Regions from separate parts of the Mesorhizobium sp. CA10 genome, predicted to be linked through region 2. Evidence: riboswitches for the same ligand, from Rfam matches in the RefSeq annotation. Region 2 holds a riboswitch; the other holds the start of a gene.
What was found. Region 2 has a riboswitch for thiamine pyrophosphate ahead of thiB (thiamine ABC transporter substrate binding subunit). Riboswitches for the same ligand answer to the same signal wherever they lie in the genome.

Region 1 (7,164 bases), on a different contig from region 2:
ACAGATCCCGTGGACATGAAGGTCCAGCCGAGGATCACTAGAAGCGTGCCAACCATTCCCACAAGAAACTGCGGAAAATACATTTGCCCAACCGAGCGCCGCGACCATATTCGGCCATCAGCGATCTCGCCCATATCTCTACCCATTTTGACCCATGCACCTTTTCCGGGTGGACCGCAAGCTTGAACGGTTTGCCGGCGGCCCCATTGCCCTTTCGTCCGGCCCCGACAGGGACCACGGACGCAGGACTTCCGCTGTGACAACTGGCAATTGCGCCGGATCGTTCCCGAGCCGGCGACATTCAAGTCATGCCTAATGGACCGCAGCGCATGCGGGCGACTGCCTGCCGGGTTTAAGATGCTTCTCCATGCAGAAAGGCCCGCCACCTGGGCGGGCCCTTATCCGCTATGCTGACCGGATCAGCTCAGGATCACTACGATCTTGTAGGTGTCCGGGTCGACGATGACGATGCGTCCATCGGCCAAGACGAAATACTCATAGTTTTCATAAGCCGGAACGATCTTGACGATCCGGGCCGGCAGACGGTGCAGACGCACCTTGTGGCGCGGCACCTCGACGCCGACGGAGATGTCGAAGCTAACGTCGCGAACCGGTTCGACATGGCTCTCATGAATGACCTGCGTGATCTGCGTCCTCTGTTCCACCGTCACGTTATTGATCGATGCCGTCTTGTTCTGGTCGGTCTCGACGTTGGTGTTGCCCTGGGCGTTCTGCTGGGTGGTCGTACCGGTCTTGCCCTGGGCGTTCTGCTCAGTCTGCATCTTGGTGGTGCCCTGAGCGTTCTGCTCGGTGGTCGTGCCGGTCTTACCCTGAGCCTGCTGGTCGGTCCGGGTCTTCGTCTTGTTCTGGGCATTCTGCTGGGTGGTCGTACCGGTCTTGCCCTGGGCGTTCTGCTCAGTCTGCATCTTGGTGGTGCCCTGGGCGTTCTGTTCGGTGCTGGTGCCAGTCTTGCCCTGCGCCTGCTGCTTCTTCTTCAGCTGTGTGTTGTCCTGGGCGTTCTGGTCAGTGTTGGCGCCTGACTGACCCTGAGCCTGCTCTTCGGTCTTCATCTTGGTCTTGCCTTGAGCCTGCTCTTCGGTGTTTGCGCCAGCCTTGCCCTGGGCGTTCTGCTGGGTTTGCGACTTCATCTCACCCTGAGCCTGGCCGCGCGCCTTGCCGCCCTTTTGGCAATCGGCCGTCCCGGCCGTGCAATTATTGTCGCCGCCGCTCGGCTGCGCGGACTCGGTCTGCGCCATCGCGGCGCCGCAACCGACGCCGAGCGCGATCATGCTTGTGATCAGCAGATGTTTCATTGGATTTTCTCCTCGGAAAGTCGGTCCCTTCGCATGGGTAACCCAGCCCGAAACGCATTGTTCCGAAATTGGTGCCACGGTCGGAAGCGATGGTCGCGGAACACGGCGGCGGTTGTTTTTGCAGGCACCGGTCCAGTTTTGCAGGAACAAGGGTAGGCGAACGGCGTTACGGCAATGCCGACCCGCTGTGGAAAATCGCAGGCGCAGCATTCAGGCGATTCGATTCAGATCCACATAGGAGAGACGACCAATGAAAATGCACCTCACCTCCGCCGCCGCTGGCTTCCTGCTTCTTGCTGGCATTGGCGCTGCTGCCGCGCAGGATGTCGTGATCGCGCCGGAGCAAGAAACCGTGATCAAGGAATACGTGCATAAACAGCCGTTGGCCTCTGTTAAGATTCCGGGCGTCGAGCTGAATGTCGGCAGCACGCTTCCCGATACGGTCGAATTACACGAAGTGCCGAACGTGAAATACCGTTACGTCGTCGTCGATAACCGGACGGTGATCGTCGACCCCGGTACCCGCAAGATCGTCAAGGTCATCGATTGATCGATAGGGCACCAAATCGGATGGCCCGCCGCCTGGTTACGGCGACGGGCCATTAACCGATTATTATTTTGTTACCATCTGCTAACGGAACCTTCCCTCAGCGCTTGAGTTACCGGCTCTGGTTCACGTTGTCTCATAGACAACACAAACCAGTGGCAACGTGAAAATACGGGCAGTGGCGAACAGTACGGGCGGGGCGAGGAGGAGTTTACCAACATGTCGAAACGAGAAATCGGAACATCTCGTTCGCTCGGGATGCGTGTTGCCCATCTCAAAGCCAGGATGCAAGACGCCCGGATCACCGAGCATGAAATGAAGGCTTTCCAGAAGGTCGCGGCGATCATGGGGGGCGGCGAGGGCTCCCTACGCATTGAGGCCGACGATCTGATCGCTGCGTCCTTCGTTGCCGAGGCGCTGGGCGAATCGGCGCCGAACTGACAGCGGCCACCAGTCGAGATCCCGGATCGTTTCAGCCGACCGTCAGCCGGGAAGGCGGCGGTCTGCAGGCAAAATGGACGCCAGGAGGCGCCGAGCTTGCTCTCAGGATCGGCCGGCCAAATCCCAAAGCTTGCATGACAACGCCGATCACATGGTGTGCCGAACGCGTCTAGGCTGGGCCTAGCCAGGCACGTGCCGGTTTGGTGCCCGGCTTTCGCGTGCCCGGATTCGCCTGATCTTTGCTTCGCGCAGCACCGCGACGGGATCGGCGCCCGTCCATTCGATCCCGGCCTTCCGCGCAAAGACCAGGAACGCCTGTCGCGCCTTGTCGAGATCGATCTCTCCGCTCCGCGCCGCCTCGCAGGCGCGGAATGCGTTGGCGTAGCTGCCGCCCCGCATGGCCTGCGGCCATTCCTTGAGAAAGTTCTGCATCGCGGTAAGAGAGGTGATCTCGCGCTTGAAGCCGGCACCCACCGCGATGGCCACGGGGGGACGAAGTTCGATGTCGCTTCTGATGGAGCCTTCCTGCATGACTGCGGCATCCTTTGAATTTCAACGACTTGGGCAGTTTCAATGCCTTCCAAATGCGGAGCCGATGCGAAGGTTCCGCCAAATCATTTAGTCGCCGCTGACGGAACAACACCCTGCCGGCGGCGTTTGCCCCGGGAGCTCCCATGTTCGACCTGCTCGTGTTTCCGCCCCTGCGGAGGCAGGGCGGAGCTCACCAACGCAACAGGAGAGAAACGATGAAAACCACCCTCATTCCAGCTGTCGCCGGCCTGGCTCTGATGGCCGGCATCGGCATAGCGGCCGCGGACGAGGTGATCGTCACCCCCGAGCAGCAGACCGTGGTCAAGGAATATGTTCACAAGCATCCGATCGCCTCGGTCAATGTGCTCGGCCTCGAGCTTGGCGTCGGCTCCACCGTGCCTGACACCGTCGAGTTGCAGCAGGTTCCGGACGTCCAGTACCGCTATGCGGTCGTCAACGACCATACGGTGCTGATCGATCCCGGCACGCGCCGCGTTGTTCAGGTGATCGAGTAGATCCAGCCCTGGAAGAGCCCGATCCTCCGAAGCACTGGGCAAGGATCGGGCTCTTTTCGCATCCGGGCATAAGGCCTAAGATAAGGCAGTGGTTTGGGAGGCAACGAAGCGCGGAAGGAGTCGTTGCCATGCATCATCCACACGTCGAATCACCTGACATCGCACGCCAAGTCGACAAGCTTTTAGCCGAGCATAGGACTGGCCTGCTGTCGATGCACGAGGCGATTACCCTGCTGCGCCAGCGCACGGGGACCGACCGCTCTGACGCGGATTTAGCCGGATTGATTACAAAAAAGGCAGCGCATCTGGGCATCGCGGTCGTCACCGACGGACACTGAGCGAAATTGCCGTCCAGGTCGGTCGCTTGTTCGTGATACCGAAGACGACACGCGAAAATTCGGCTAATGTTCGCGCCGGGGAACCGTCCCAACATCAGGAGGCGACAGTGACGGACGACAGGCACGAACGCATTCGCCAGCGCGCGCACGAGATCTGGGAGCAGGCCGGCCGGCCCGAAGGCGCTCATAAGGAGCATTGGGACCAGGCGACGGCCGAAGTCGATGCGGCCGGCAAGCCGAAAGCCAAGAGCCCAAAAAAGGCCGCCGCCCCCAAGGCCGACAAGCCGAAAGCGGCCAAGGCGGAGAAGCCCGCCAAGGGCCCGGCCAAGGCAAAGTCCCCCGCCAAGAAGACCAAGGGCTGACCGCCAGCCAAGGCCTGCCCCCTTTTCACCGGATCATGTGACGGTGCGACGCTCCGTGTGAGAACTGTGCCCGGAGGCTATACCGACCATGCGCAAAGTCGTCTTGATCATGACCATGTCGGTCGACGGATATGTCGTAGGGCCGGTGGGAATGTCGACGGGCGGTTTTCCTGAACGGCAGAGCTCAAGCGGTGGAAACTCGATCGCATCAGTCGCGCTGGCACACACATCATGGGCCGCGTGAGTTACGAGGAAATGGGGCCGTACTGGCAAAAATCCGAGGATGCCTATGCCGCGCCGATGAACGACATCCCCAAGGTCGTGTTTTCGAAAACGCTGAAAGAGGCGACTTGGCCAGAGTCCACTATTGCGAAAGGTGACCTGCACGAGGAAATCGCTAAATTGAAAAAGCAACCCGGCGGCGAAATCATTGCATGGGGCGGCGCAGAGTTCGCTCAGGCGCTGTCGAAGGCGGGGCTGATTGATGAGTATGTCATCCTGACTCGGCCGATCGCCTATGGCGGTGGCAAACCGCTATTCAGCGGTTTGACCGACGCGCTCAAGCTAGATGTCCTCGTGACGGCCGCTTACGATAACGGCACCATGCTTCGCATCTACGCTCCCCGCTGAACTGTCACGACCTCTGAGCGAAGGCTTCGACCATGGCGGCCGGCTGACCGGCACGCTCGGCATCGCCGCCGCCAGCCACGCCGGCGGCAGGCGGGTTGCAATTAAGCTATAAGAGGAGGCTATCGCGTCCCTTGCTTTCCGGCGTATCGCGCGACCGCGCAGAGGAAGGCAAGCGCTGCCATGTCGCAAGCTGCGCGTGACGGCGACGGACCTTTGGCGAAAAGGACCGCGTCGGCAACCGGGACCGTCAGGCCATGCTTGCGGGCGAATGAAGTGACTTCGTAGGGCTGATCGTCAGGCTGTATGCCGATGTCGATTTGTTGGTCCATCAAAACGAAATTCCTCCCTGGTATATGGCTTTACCCTCCTTCGCCTGCGCAGAATTAACGCCCGGCCGCTCGCCCGCGTCCACCAATTGGCGATTGTGTGAAACGATGCATTTTTCGAGGCCCAGAGCCGAGGGTTGCAGCGGCATGATTGTTCGCGTCGCTGGCGGCCTTGGAGTTCCTTCCCTTCTCTAACGGAAGAGGTCAGAACGCTCTCACCACGCATCGCTCGATCGGGCAAACCTGACTCCCGCCGCTATCATCGCGCTTTCGCATTCGCTGATCAGCCTGAGGTTGCGCAAATACCGCGCCGCCGTCTCCGGCAGCCAGGCCGCGCACGCCTCGACATAGGCGCGGCCATGCACCAGCGTGCCGGTCGAAAGCCGCTCCTCCTTTTCGGCTATCACCTTCAGATATTGCCGGATGAAGCGGATGTCGTCGGCGATGTCCTGGCTGGCCATGCGCCAGGCGCCGGCAAGGCGTTCGCGCTCGGCGAGCGGCAAAGGCGACAACAACGGGTGGGAGAGGTCGGCAAAAGCGGCATGGTTCGCGGTGTTCAAGCAAATCCCCTCAAAGAAAGGGAGGTATCGTACTTTACGTACGAAAAGCAATCAAGCGAGATTCGTACAATTTGAACGACAAAATAGTTAGATAAAGCAGTTATAAGAAAACTACAAAAATCTTATAACCACCGGCATCTCCCATAGGGAGATGGGCGGTTGGCCCAACCGACACCGCAAAAAAGCGCTTTCCCAGCACCGTAAACAGTGCTTTAACCCCGCCATCCACAGGGGTGCTTCGTACGGTCGGGGCTGAGATGGTGGCGGCAAGCCTCCGGACCCTAAAGCTGATCTGGATAATACCAGCGGAGCGAGGCGGGCCATGTTTTCCGGCGCACAGATTTCCCTTTATCCCATGGCCGACGATTTCGTCGGCGTGATCCTTGGCGCGCTTGGCGCGCTCGATCCTTACCGCGACAGGCTGAGGATCGAAACCGACGATATCTCGACGCTGCTGGTCGGGCCGCCCGAGGTGCTGTTCCCAGCCATGCGCGACCTGTTCGTGGCGGCCGCCAAAAGCGGCAGGCATTGTGTTCTGTCGGCAGCCGTCTCGCGCGGCTGCCCCGGCGAGCCGGATGACCCGATCTGCCGCTCCGAGGAGATCGGCGGCCCGGCGATCCCGCTCGACGACCGCAAGCGCGCCGCGCTGCGCGCCGTCGGGGCCACGCTTTCGACCAACCAGCCGGTGGCGGCGCAATTCTCGCTCTATGTGATGGGTACCGGCGACCACATGGACGAGATCTATGGCTGCATCGATTTCCTGAAACAGTCGGGCGTCTTCGAACGCTCCAAGCATTTTTGCACCAAGCTGCGCGGCGACGCCGGCGCGGTGTTCGCCACGCTGAACGAAGCCTTCTGCCGCTTCGGGCCGGGCGCCGGTCACGTGACGCTCGACATCACCATTTCGGCGAACAGCCCGACCGCGGCTTGAGCGCAAGCTCGATCTATCGAGGTAGATGTCGTGGCTGTTTGGCTTGATCCATCGCGTGGGGGAGATGCCCCCAGGCCCATCTCGCAGGAGAGAGGGGAACCTTCGGCGATTGGCGAAGGCAGAGGTGACGGCGAATCTCCCCCCTTGCGGGGGAGATGCCCGGCAGGGCAGAGGGGGGTGCCGTCCCGCCGACCGCTCAACTGGTTGCGCACGCGGCGTTCGCCAATTGGTTTCGCACAAGTTTCGAAAGCTGGCGTTCCTACCCGCCCCCCTCTTGCCTGCCGGCCATCTCCCCCTCTAGGGGGGAGATCAGCCTTCACCACGACCGTCGCCAAGATCTTCCCTGCTGCGCTGGCTTTCGCTCTCCTTCTCGTCGCTTGGGAGCTCTACGCCCGCCTTGGCGGCATCGCCCCTACCGTGCTCCCTGCACCCTCGCGCGTGCTGGCGCAGGCCTGGGAGAACCGGGCGGCGCTGGCCGACAACACGCTTCCCACCATCCGCGCCACGCTGGCGGGCTTTGCTTGCTCGCTCGTTGCCGCCTTCATCCTCTCGGCGCTGGTTGACTTCTTTGCCCCGTTGCGCCGCGCGCTGTTCCCGCTCCTGATCGCCAGCCAGACCTTGCCGCTGGTGGCGATCGCGCCGCTGGTGGTGCTTTGGTTCGGCTTCGGGC
Region 2 (7,164 bases):
AAGCGAAAAGACGGTCCCTGTGTGCAAGCCCAAGGTGGTGACCAAAGTGGTCACGAAGATAAAGGTGGTCCGTACCCCCGCGCCAAAAGCGCCGCCACCGGTCACCAAGATACCGGCCAAGCGCATACCGAACGGCACCGGATCCGCATCTTGGCGTGGCAATGGCGGCGATCACCCCGAGCCCCGCGGCGGCGGATCTGACAGCGGCAGCACCGACGGTGACAGCACCGGCAGCACCGAAACTGGCAGCACCGGCACTGGCAGTACCGGCAGCACTGACTCCGGCAGCACCGACACTGGCAGCACCGGCAGCACTGATTCCGGCGGCACTGATACTGGCAGCACCGGCGGCTCTGACGGGATCAGATAGCAGCAGCGATGGCGTGGCAGCGTCGAGAGAGCATGATCCCGATAAGTGGGAACCGGTTTCGGACGACATCATGCTCCAACAAGGATCGTGATGGCGATTCAACGAAACGCCATCACCATCAAGCGGAAGCCGCCGGAAAGCGGGGCGTCGGTCTTATTTGTCGGTGACGATCTTGACCTTGTCGCCGGACGACACAGTCGCGCCCGGCGACATGGCGTTGAGCACGCGGAACAGATCGAGCTTGCGATCGACGCCGACCATCTGCGCGGCGAGCGAGCCCATGGTCTGGCCGGCCTGAACGGTGACGACCCGGATATGCAGCGGCTTCAGCGCCGCCTTCTCGGCTGGGCTCAGCACGCGGAAGGAACCGCTGACCGAGCGCGCGACCGGGTCCAGCGAAGTGCTGGCCGAGGGCGCGGCCGTCAGCAGCCTGTAGACCTGGCCGCCGGCGCGGATCACCGCGATGTCGAACTGCCAGCCTTGCGCGCTGGCATGCGCCGTCGCCGCATCGTTGCCGTTGATCGTGTCCCGGCGCACGCTGGCGTCTTCCAGCCCCGCTACCCAGCCGCTGCGGATGTAATCGGTGAGCGAGACGGACTTGTCGATCGCCACGCCGTCGAAGCGGATGGCGATGTCGCCAGGCCCGGTCGCCGTGACGGCAGCCGCCGAATTGTCGATGACGAAACCGTTCGGCACGGTGAAGGAGACGCCGAGATTGGGGTGCATGAAGGTCTGGCCGCGCACATAGCCTTCTTCCGGCGTGTCGCCGTAAAGCAGGCCGTCTATGCCGGCCAGAAATGCGTCGCGGTCGCGCGTGCCGACGCCGGGCGGGCCGAAATTGCGCGCGAGGCGCTGCGCCAGCTCGATACGCTGCGGCGTGTTCGGGTGCGTCGCCAGGAAGTCGAGGCTGGCGTCGGTGGCGCCGCTCACCGAGCGGAAATCCGTATAGGCCGACATCGACTGCAGGAAGCGGCCGGCGGCATAGGGATCATAGCCCGCCTCGCCGATCGACTTGATGCCGATGGCGTCGGCCTGCAGTTCCTGGTTGCGCGAGAATTGCGCGAGCCTGAGCTTGCCGCGGATCAGCGCCGCCTTGGCGGTCGGGCTGTCGCCGAGCACATCGGAAACCACCTTGGTCGCCAGGCCCTCCTCGGCTTCGAGCTGCTGCCGCTGCAGGCCGTGATTCGCGGTGACGTGGCCCATCTCATGCGCGATGACGGCGGCAAGCTCGGAGGAATCATTGGCCAGCGCCAGCAGGCCGCGCGTCACATAGAGATAGCCGCCCGGCAGCGCGAAGGCGTTGACGTTGGGCGAGTTGAGGATGGTGATGCGATAGGTCTGGGTCGGGTTGGCCGATACCACCGTCAGGTTGCCGACGACCTTGGCCACCATGCGTTCGAGCTTTGGGTCGGAATATTCGCCGCCATAGGTGGCGAGAATCCGCGGGTGCTGCGCCTTCGCCATCTCTGCGAGCTTGGCGTTGGCCACGACATTGTCGACGGTGATCGGCTTGTCGGAAGGTTGGAAGCCGCTCTCCTGCACGTCCGGCGGCGTGAACATCTGGCAGCTCGCCAGCACGGCGACGCTCGCCAGCGCGAGAAATCGTGCCAGCGGCTTCATCCACACCTTCTCAGCGCCGCTCGACAGGTCGGCTTCCTTTCCAAATCTTTCGGCAAATCACGGCCCATCCGGACCAGCATGGCCGGACCTAGCCATACTCCCCCGGACAAGGCAAGGAAACGCCGGATCGCCCATTGCCGGTTTGGCCATAAATTATGTCCGCTTCCGGGCAACATGTTGTGATCCGGCAACGGTGCCGCCTCGATCGCCGATATAGCGCCGGAACGCATCCGGTCCAGACCGATCGAAGAAATCCTCGGCGGGCCCGGCTGCCGCGATCGTGCCTTCGTCGAGAAATGCCACGTCCTGCCCGATGCGGCGCGCATCTTCCGGCTGATGCGTGACGAACAACACCGTCATTTCGCGCTCGGCATGGATGCCGGCCACAAGGTCCAGCATGTCGTCGCGCAGCGCCGGGCCGAGCGACGCGAAAGGTTCGTCGAGCAGCAAAACGGGCCGGTCGCGCAGCAGCACCCGCGCCAGCGCCACGCGCTGCCGCTCGCCGCCGGAAAGCTCGCGCGGCAGCCGCTTTTCCTTGCCGGCAAGACCAACCCGCGCCAGCGCCTCGGCGACGTCCGCGCGATCGGCGTCGCCGAGTTTCAGCGACGGCGAGCGGCCGAGCCCGACATTGGCTTCGACGGAAAGATGCGCAAACAAATTGTTTTCCTGGAACACCATCGACACCGGCCGCATCGAAGGCGGCGTGTTTCCGAGACCGACGCCGCCGATCAGGACCTTGCCCGCATCGGGCACTTCGAAGCCGGCTATCAGATTGAGCAGCGTCGACTTGCCGGAGCCGCTCGGCCCCATGATGGCGGTGATCCTGCCGGCTGCGAATTCGGCGTCGAAGCGAAAGGAAGATTCGCCATAGCTGAACGAGACGCCATCCAGCGCGACGGGGAGACCCTTTTGCGCGGCGATGCCGTCGATGGTCGTCGTCATGACTTTCCTTCCCGCCCCAGCCAGTCGGCCGCGACCACCAGCATCAGGCAGACGAGGCCGAGCAGCAAGGCAAGTCCCGCGGCGTCGGCTGTCCTGTAGCTGCTCATGCGCGCCAAAAGCAGATAGGGCAAGGTCTGCACGGAATCGCTGCCGAACAGCGCGATCACGCCGAGATCGCCGAGCGACAGCGCCATGGCGAAGGCAAAGCCGGTCGCCAAAGGCCGCCTGAGCGACGGCCAGTCTATCAGGCTGAGCCGGTTCCAGCCGGATATGCCGAGCGCAAGGCAAAGCCGCTCGTGGCGCTCGCTCGCCGCGTCATAGGCCGGGCGAACGGCGCGGACGGCGAAGGGCATCGCCATCACTGCGTTGACGGCGACGACCATGGCCGGCGCGATGGCAAAGACGTCGGTGACGTGGCGAAGCGCCAGGAACCAGCCGGCGCCGAGCACGATCGGTGGCACCACGAGCACGAAGCCGGCGCCGGTGTCGGCGGCATGTTCGAGCAGGCCCATGGCCCCGCCTGCCCGGCCCCGCAGAGCCAGCGCGCGCCGTGCCGCGATCAGCGCCAGCGAGAGCGTCACGCTGAGAAGCGCCGCAAGCAGGGCAAGGCCGGCGCTTGTGAGGGTGACGCGGCGCACCGCTTCCTCGCCTGCCAGCCGGCCGAGATCGGCCTCCAGGCCTGAAAGCACGGTCGCCAGCATCGGTCCGGCGACGAACAGCAGGGCAAGCATGATGAGGCCGGCATTCAGCACGGTTTCGAGCCGGCCCGCAGAAAGGTAGCGGCGCGGCGCCACCGGCAGATTGGCATCACCGACCGTGTTGGCGCCGAGCCGCGTGAGTGCTGCGACCACGACGAAGGTGAGCGCGATCTGAAGAAACGTCAGTGTTACGGCCCGCGCAGGATCGAAATCGAAGCGCAGCGCCTGGTAGATGGCCACTTCCAGTGTCGTCGCGGCCGGACCGCCGCCGAGCGTCAGCACGATGGTGAAGGAAGTGATGCAGAGCATGAAGACCAGCCCGGCAATCCCCGGCAGGGCCGCGCGCAGCACCGGCCATTCGATCAGCCGGAAGGCCGGCCAGGCACCCATGCCGAGCTGGCTCGCCAGCCGCCACTGGTCGGCCGGAACGGTGCCCAGCGCCTCGAGGAACAGTCGCGTCGCCAAGGGCAGGTTGAAGAAGACATGAGCGACAAGGATGCCGGAGAGGCCGTAGATCCCCGGCCAATCCGCACCGCCACGTCGGGCGAAGACGCCGGCAAAATATCCGACCCGACCGTAGAGCGCCAGAATGCCGAGTGCGGCGACGATCGCCGGCAAGGCCAGCGGCACGGTGAACAATTGCAGGATCAGGCGGCGTCCCGGGAAACTTGGGTGTCTCGACAAAGCGCGCGCCACGAGCAGCGCCGGCGCGACCGACAGCAGCGTCGAGAGAGCCGCCTGCCACAGCGTGAAGCGGGCGACGCGCAGGAGATAATTGTCGAAGGCGGCGGCAGCGCCGGAGAGATCGTGCGCGCCTTCGACGGCGAGGCCGGCGAAGGCACCGCCGATGAGGAGGGCGATGGCCGCCAGCGCGATGATACCGGCAGTGATGCGGGAGTCAGGCACGGGGTGCACGCTGCACATACAGGGTTCGAGTTAACGTATGCCGCGTTCCTTCGCGCCCCCCTCTGTCCTGCCGTAGAGCGATCATCTTGGAAGGATAATAACCGAGACGCCCTACTTGCTCATCACCGCCAGCCACTCATCCACCCACGCCTTGCGGTTGGCGGCGACCTCCTGCGGGCTGAACAGCAAGGTCTTGGTCGGCTTCACCAATTTGTCGAAGGCCGGGTTGAGCGGCTTGTCGGTCTTGCCGGCTGGGAACATCCAGTTGGTTTCCGGAATGACATCCTGGAATTTCGGTCCGGTCATGAAGGCGATGAACTTTTGCGCCAGCGGGTTCTTCGCGCCCGTCGTGGTGATGCCGGCAACCTCGATCTGCAGGTATTCGCCTTCCTCGAACGAGGCCGCCTGGTAGCGCTCGGTGTTCTCGGCCACCATGTGGTAGGCCGGCGAGGTGGTGTAGGACAGCACCATCGGCGCCTCGCCCTTGGTGAACAGGCCATAGGCCTCGCTCCAGCCCGGCGTCACCGTCAGGACCTTGGTCTTGAGCTTTGCCCAGGCCTCCGGCGCCTTGTCGCCATAGACTGACTTCACCCACAAAAGCAGCCCGAGACCGGGCGTCGAGGTGCGCGGATCCTGAATGACGATCTTGTCCGTGCCGGCGCCTTCGATCAGCTCCTTCAGGCTCTTCGGCGGGACTTTAAGCTTCTGCGTATCATAGACGACGGCGAAATAGCCGTAGTCGAAAGGCACGAAAGTGTCGTCGCTCCAACCTCCAGGCACGTCGATGGCGGAGACTTCGCCATGCGGCGCGAACAGTCCGCTCGCCTTGGCGTCGGCGGTGAGATTGGTGTCGAGGCCGAGCACGATGTCGGCCTTGGTGCCGGCGCCTTCGAGCTTGACGCGGTTGAGGAGCGCCACGCCGTCGGCCACCGAGACGAATTCGAGATCGCAGCCGCATTCGGCCTCGAATTCCTTCTTCACCGCCGGGCCGGGACCCCAATCGGCGGTAAAGCTTTCATAGGTATAGACGGTGAGCTTGTCCTTCGCAGCGGCAGGCGCGACGCCCGCCAGAAGCGAAACAAAGCCGGTTGCGAGAATGAGATGGGACAGTATTGCGCGCATATCGGCGCCTCCTTCGTTCGAGTGACAAGGAATTGAGGCGCCGGATGGTCCGAAACGTCTAATCCCTCCGCCGGTACAAACCGGATCAGGTTCAGCGGGTTGGCTTGATCGCCTCTCAGCCGGATCACGTCCGGCACCCCGTTAGAGCGTTTCGACAGATAGGCCCGGCCGAAGCGGCGCGCAAGCGGAAGTTTGCCGGGCAGCTAATGTTCGCCGGCAGGCTCGCAGCCGAAGCGCGCGGCATCCCGCTTCCGTTTCGCCCGACGGGCTGGTAAGGGCGACGGCCATGGGCACATTCACCATCCTGCTTGGCGGCGAGCTTATCCGCACGCCCCGGCTCGAACGCCAGATCGCTGGCTCGCGCGTCATCGCCGCCGATGCCGGCATCGGCCATGCCCGCATGCTTGGACTTGTCCCCGAACTTTGGGTCGGCGATTTCGACTCGGTGCCGGCGAACCTGCCGGATGATCTCGCCGCCGTGCCGCGAAAAGTCTTTCCGGCCGAGAAGGACATGACCGATGGCGAGCTCGCCATAGCGGAAGCGCTTCAGCGTGGCGCCACCAGCCTCGTGTTGGCCGGCGCCTTTGGCGGCAAGCGCGCCGACCATGCCTTCCTGCATCTGGCGCTGGCCGTGCGGCTGGCCGAGGCTGGCACGACCGTGCTGCTGACCAGTGGCGCGCAGGAAGGCGCCCCCATCCTGCGCGGCAAGGCCAGCTTCGACTATGACGACGGCACCTTGTTTTCGGTGCTCGGCTTTTCCGACCTGTCCGGCCTGACGGTCACCGGCGCCAAATGGCCGCTCGACCGCGTCGAGGTGGCGTTCGGTTCCTCGCTCACTATATCAAACGAGGTCAAAGGGCAGCTTGGCATCGCGCTGGAGCGCGGCCGGGCGCTGCTTCTGGCCCATCCCTATCCTCTTCCAGAAAGTTGACATGGCGCCGCCACTCCTCAACCTCGACGGCATTAAACTGACCTTCGGCGGCACCCCGCTGCTCGACGGCGCGGCGCTCAGCGCATCCGCCGGCGAGAAGATCGCGCTGGTCGGACGCAACGGCTCGGGCAAATCGACGCTGCTCAAGATCGCCGCCGGGATGATCGAGCCGCAGGACGGCGAGGTGTTCCGCCAGCCTTCGGCGACCGTCCGCTATCTGCCGCAGATGCCGGACATGGACGGCTTCGCCGATGTGCGCGCCTATGTCGAGGCGGGCCTTGGCCCGGCCGACGATCCGCATCGCGCCACCTATCTGATGGAACATCTTGGCCTGACCGGCGAGGAGCGGCCGAACGACCTGTCCGGCGGCGAGGCGCGCCGCGCCGCCCTTGCCCGCGTCATGGCGCCGGAACCCGACATCCTGCTCCTCGACGAGCCGACCAACCATCTCGACCTTTCGGTGATTGAATGGCTGGAAGAAGAGCTCGCCCGCACCTCCTCCGCGGTGATCCTGATCTCGCATGACCGCCGCTTTCTCGAGCGCGTCACGCGCGCCACCGTCTGGCTGGATCGCG

Region 1: another riboswitch for thiamine pyrophosphate. It lies ahead of LB535_RS10540 (Ykof family thiamine-binding protein); the one in region 2 lies ahead of thiB (thiamine ABC transporter substrate binding subunit).

The regions. Positions count from the first base shown of each region.
Region 1 covers NZ_JAIUHV010000004.1:56,862-64,025, forward strand. Annotated here, with positions in the region: gene LB535_RS10490 (exopolysaccharide production repressor protein) at 1-134, opposite strand, end outside; gene LB535_RS10495 (DUF1236 domain-containing protein) at 420-1,313, opposite strand; gene LB535_RS10500 (DUF1236 domain-containing protein) at 1,564-1,863, shown strand; gene LB535_RS10505 (hypothetical protein) at 2,080-2,301, shown strand; gene LB535_RS10510 (DUF982 domain-containing protein) at 2,482-2,832, opposite strand; gene LB535_RS10515 (DUF1236 domain-containing protein) at 3,048-3,347, shown strand; gene LB535_RS10520 (hypothetical protein) at 3,476-3,685, shown strand; gene LB535_RS10525 (DUF2934 domain-containing protein) at 3,793-4,047, shown strand; gene LB535_RS10530 (dihydrofolate reductase family protein) at 4,276-4,677, shown strand; gene LB535_RS10535 (hypothetical protein) at 5,219-5,563, opposite strand; TPP riboswitch at 5,783-5,895, shown strand; gene LB535_RS10540 (Ykof family thiamine-binding protein) at 5,886-6,494, shown strand; gene LB535_RS10545 (ABC transporter permease) at 6,831-7,164, shown strand, end outside.
Region 2 covers NZ_JAIUHV010000009.1:252,196-259,359, forward strand. Annotated here, with positions in the region: gene LB535_RS20225 (caspase family protein) at 1-370, shown strand, start outside; gene LB535_RS20230 (M48 family metalloprotease) at 524-1,990, opposite strand; gene thiQ (thiamine ABC transporter ATP-binding protein) at 2,144-2,932, opposite strand; gene thiP (thiamine/thiamine pyrophosphate ABC transporter permease) at 2,929-4,554, opposite strand; gene thiB (thiamine ABC transporter substrate binding subunit) at 4,648-5,658, opposite strand; TPP riboswitch at 5,704-5,809, opposite strand; gene LB535_RS20250 (thiamine diphosphokinase) at 5,945-6,589, shown strand; gene LB535_RS20255 (ABC-F family ATP-binding cassette domain-containing protein) at 6,591-7,164, shown strand, end outside.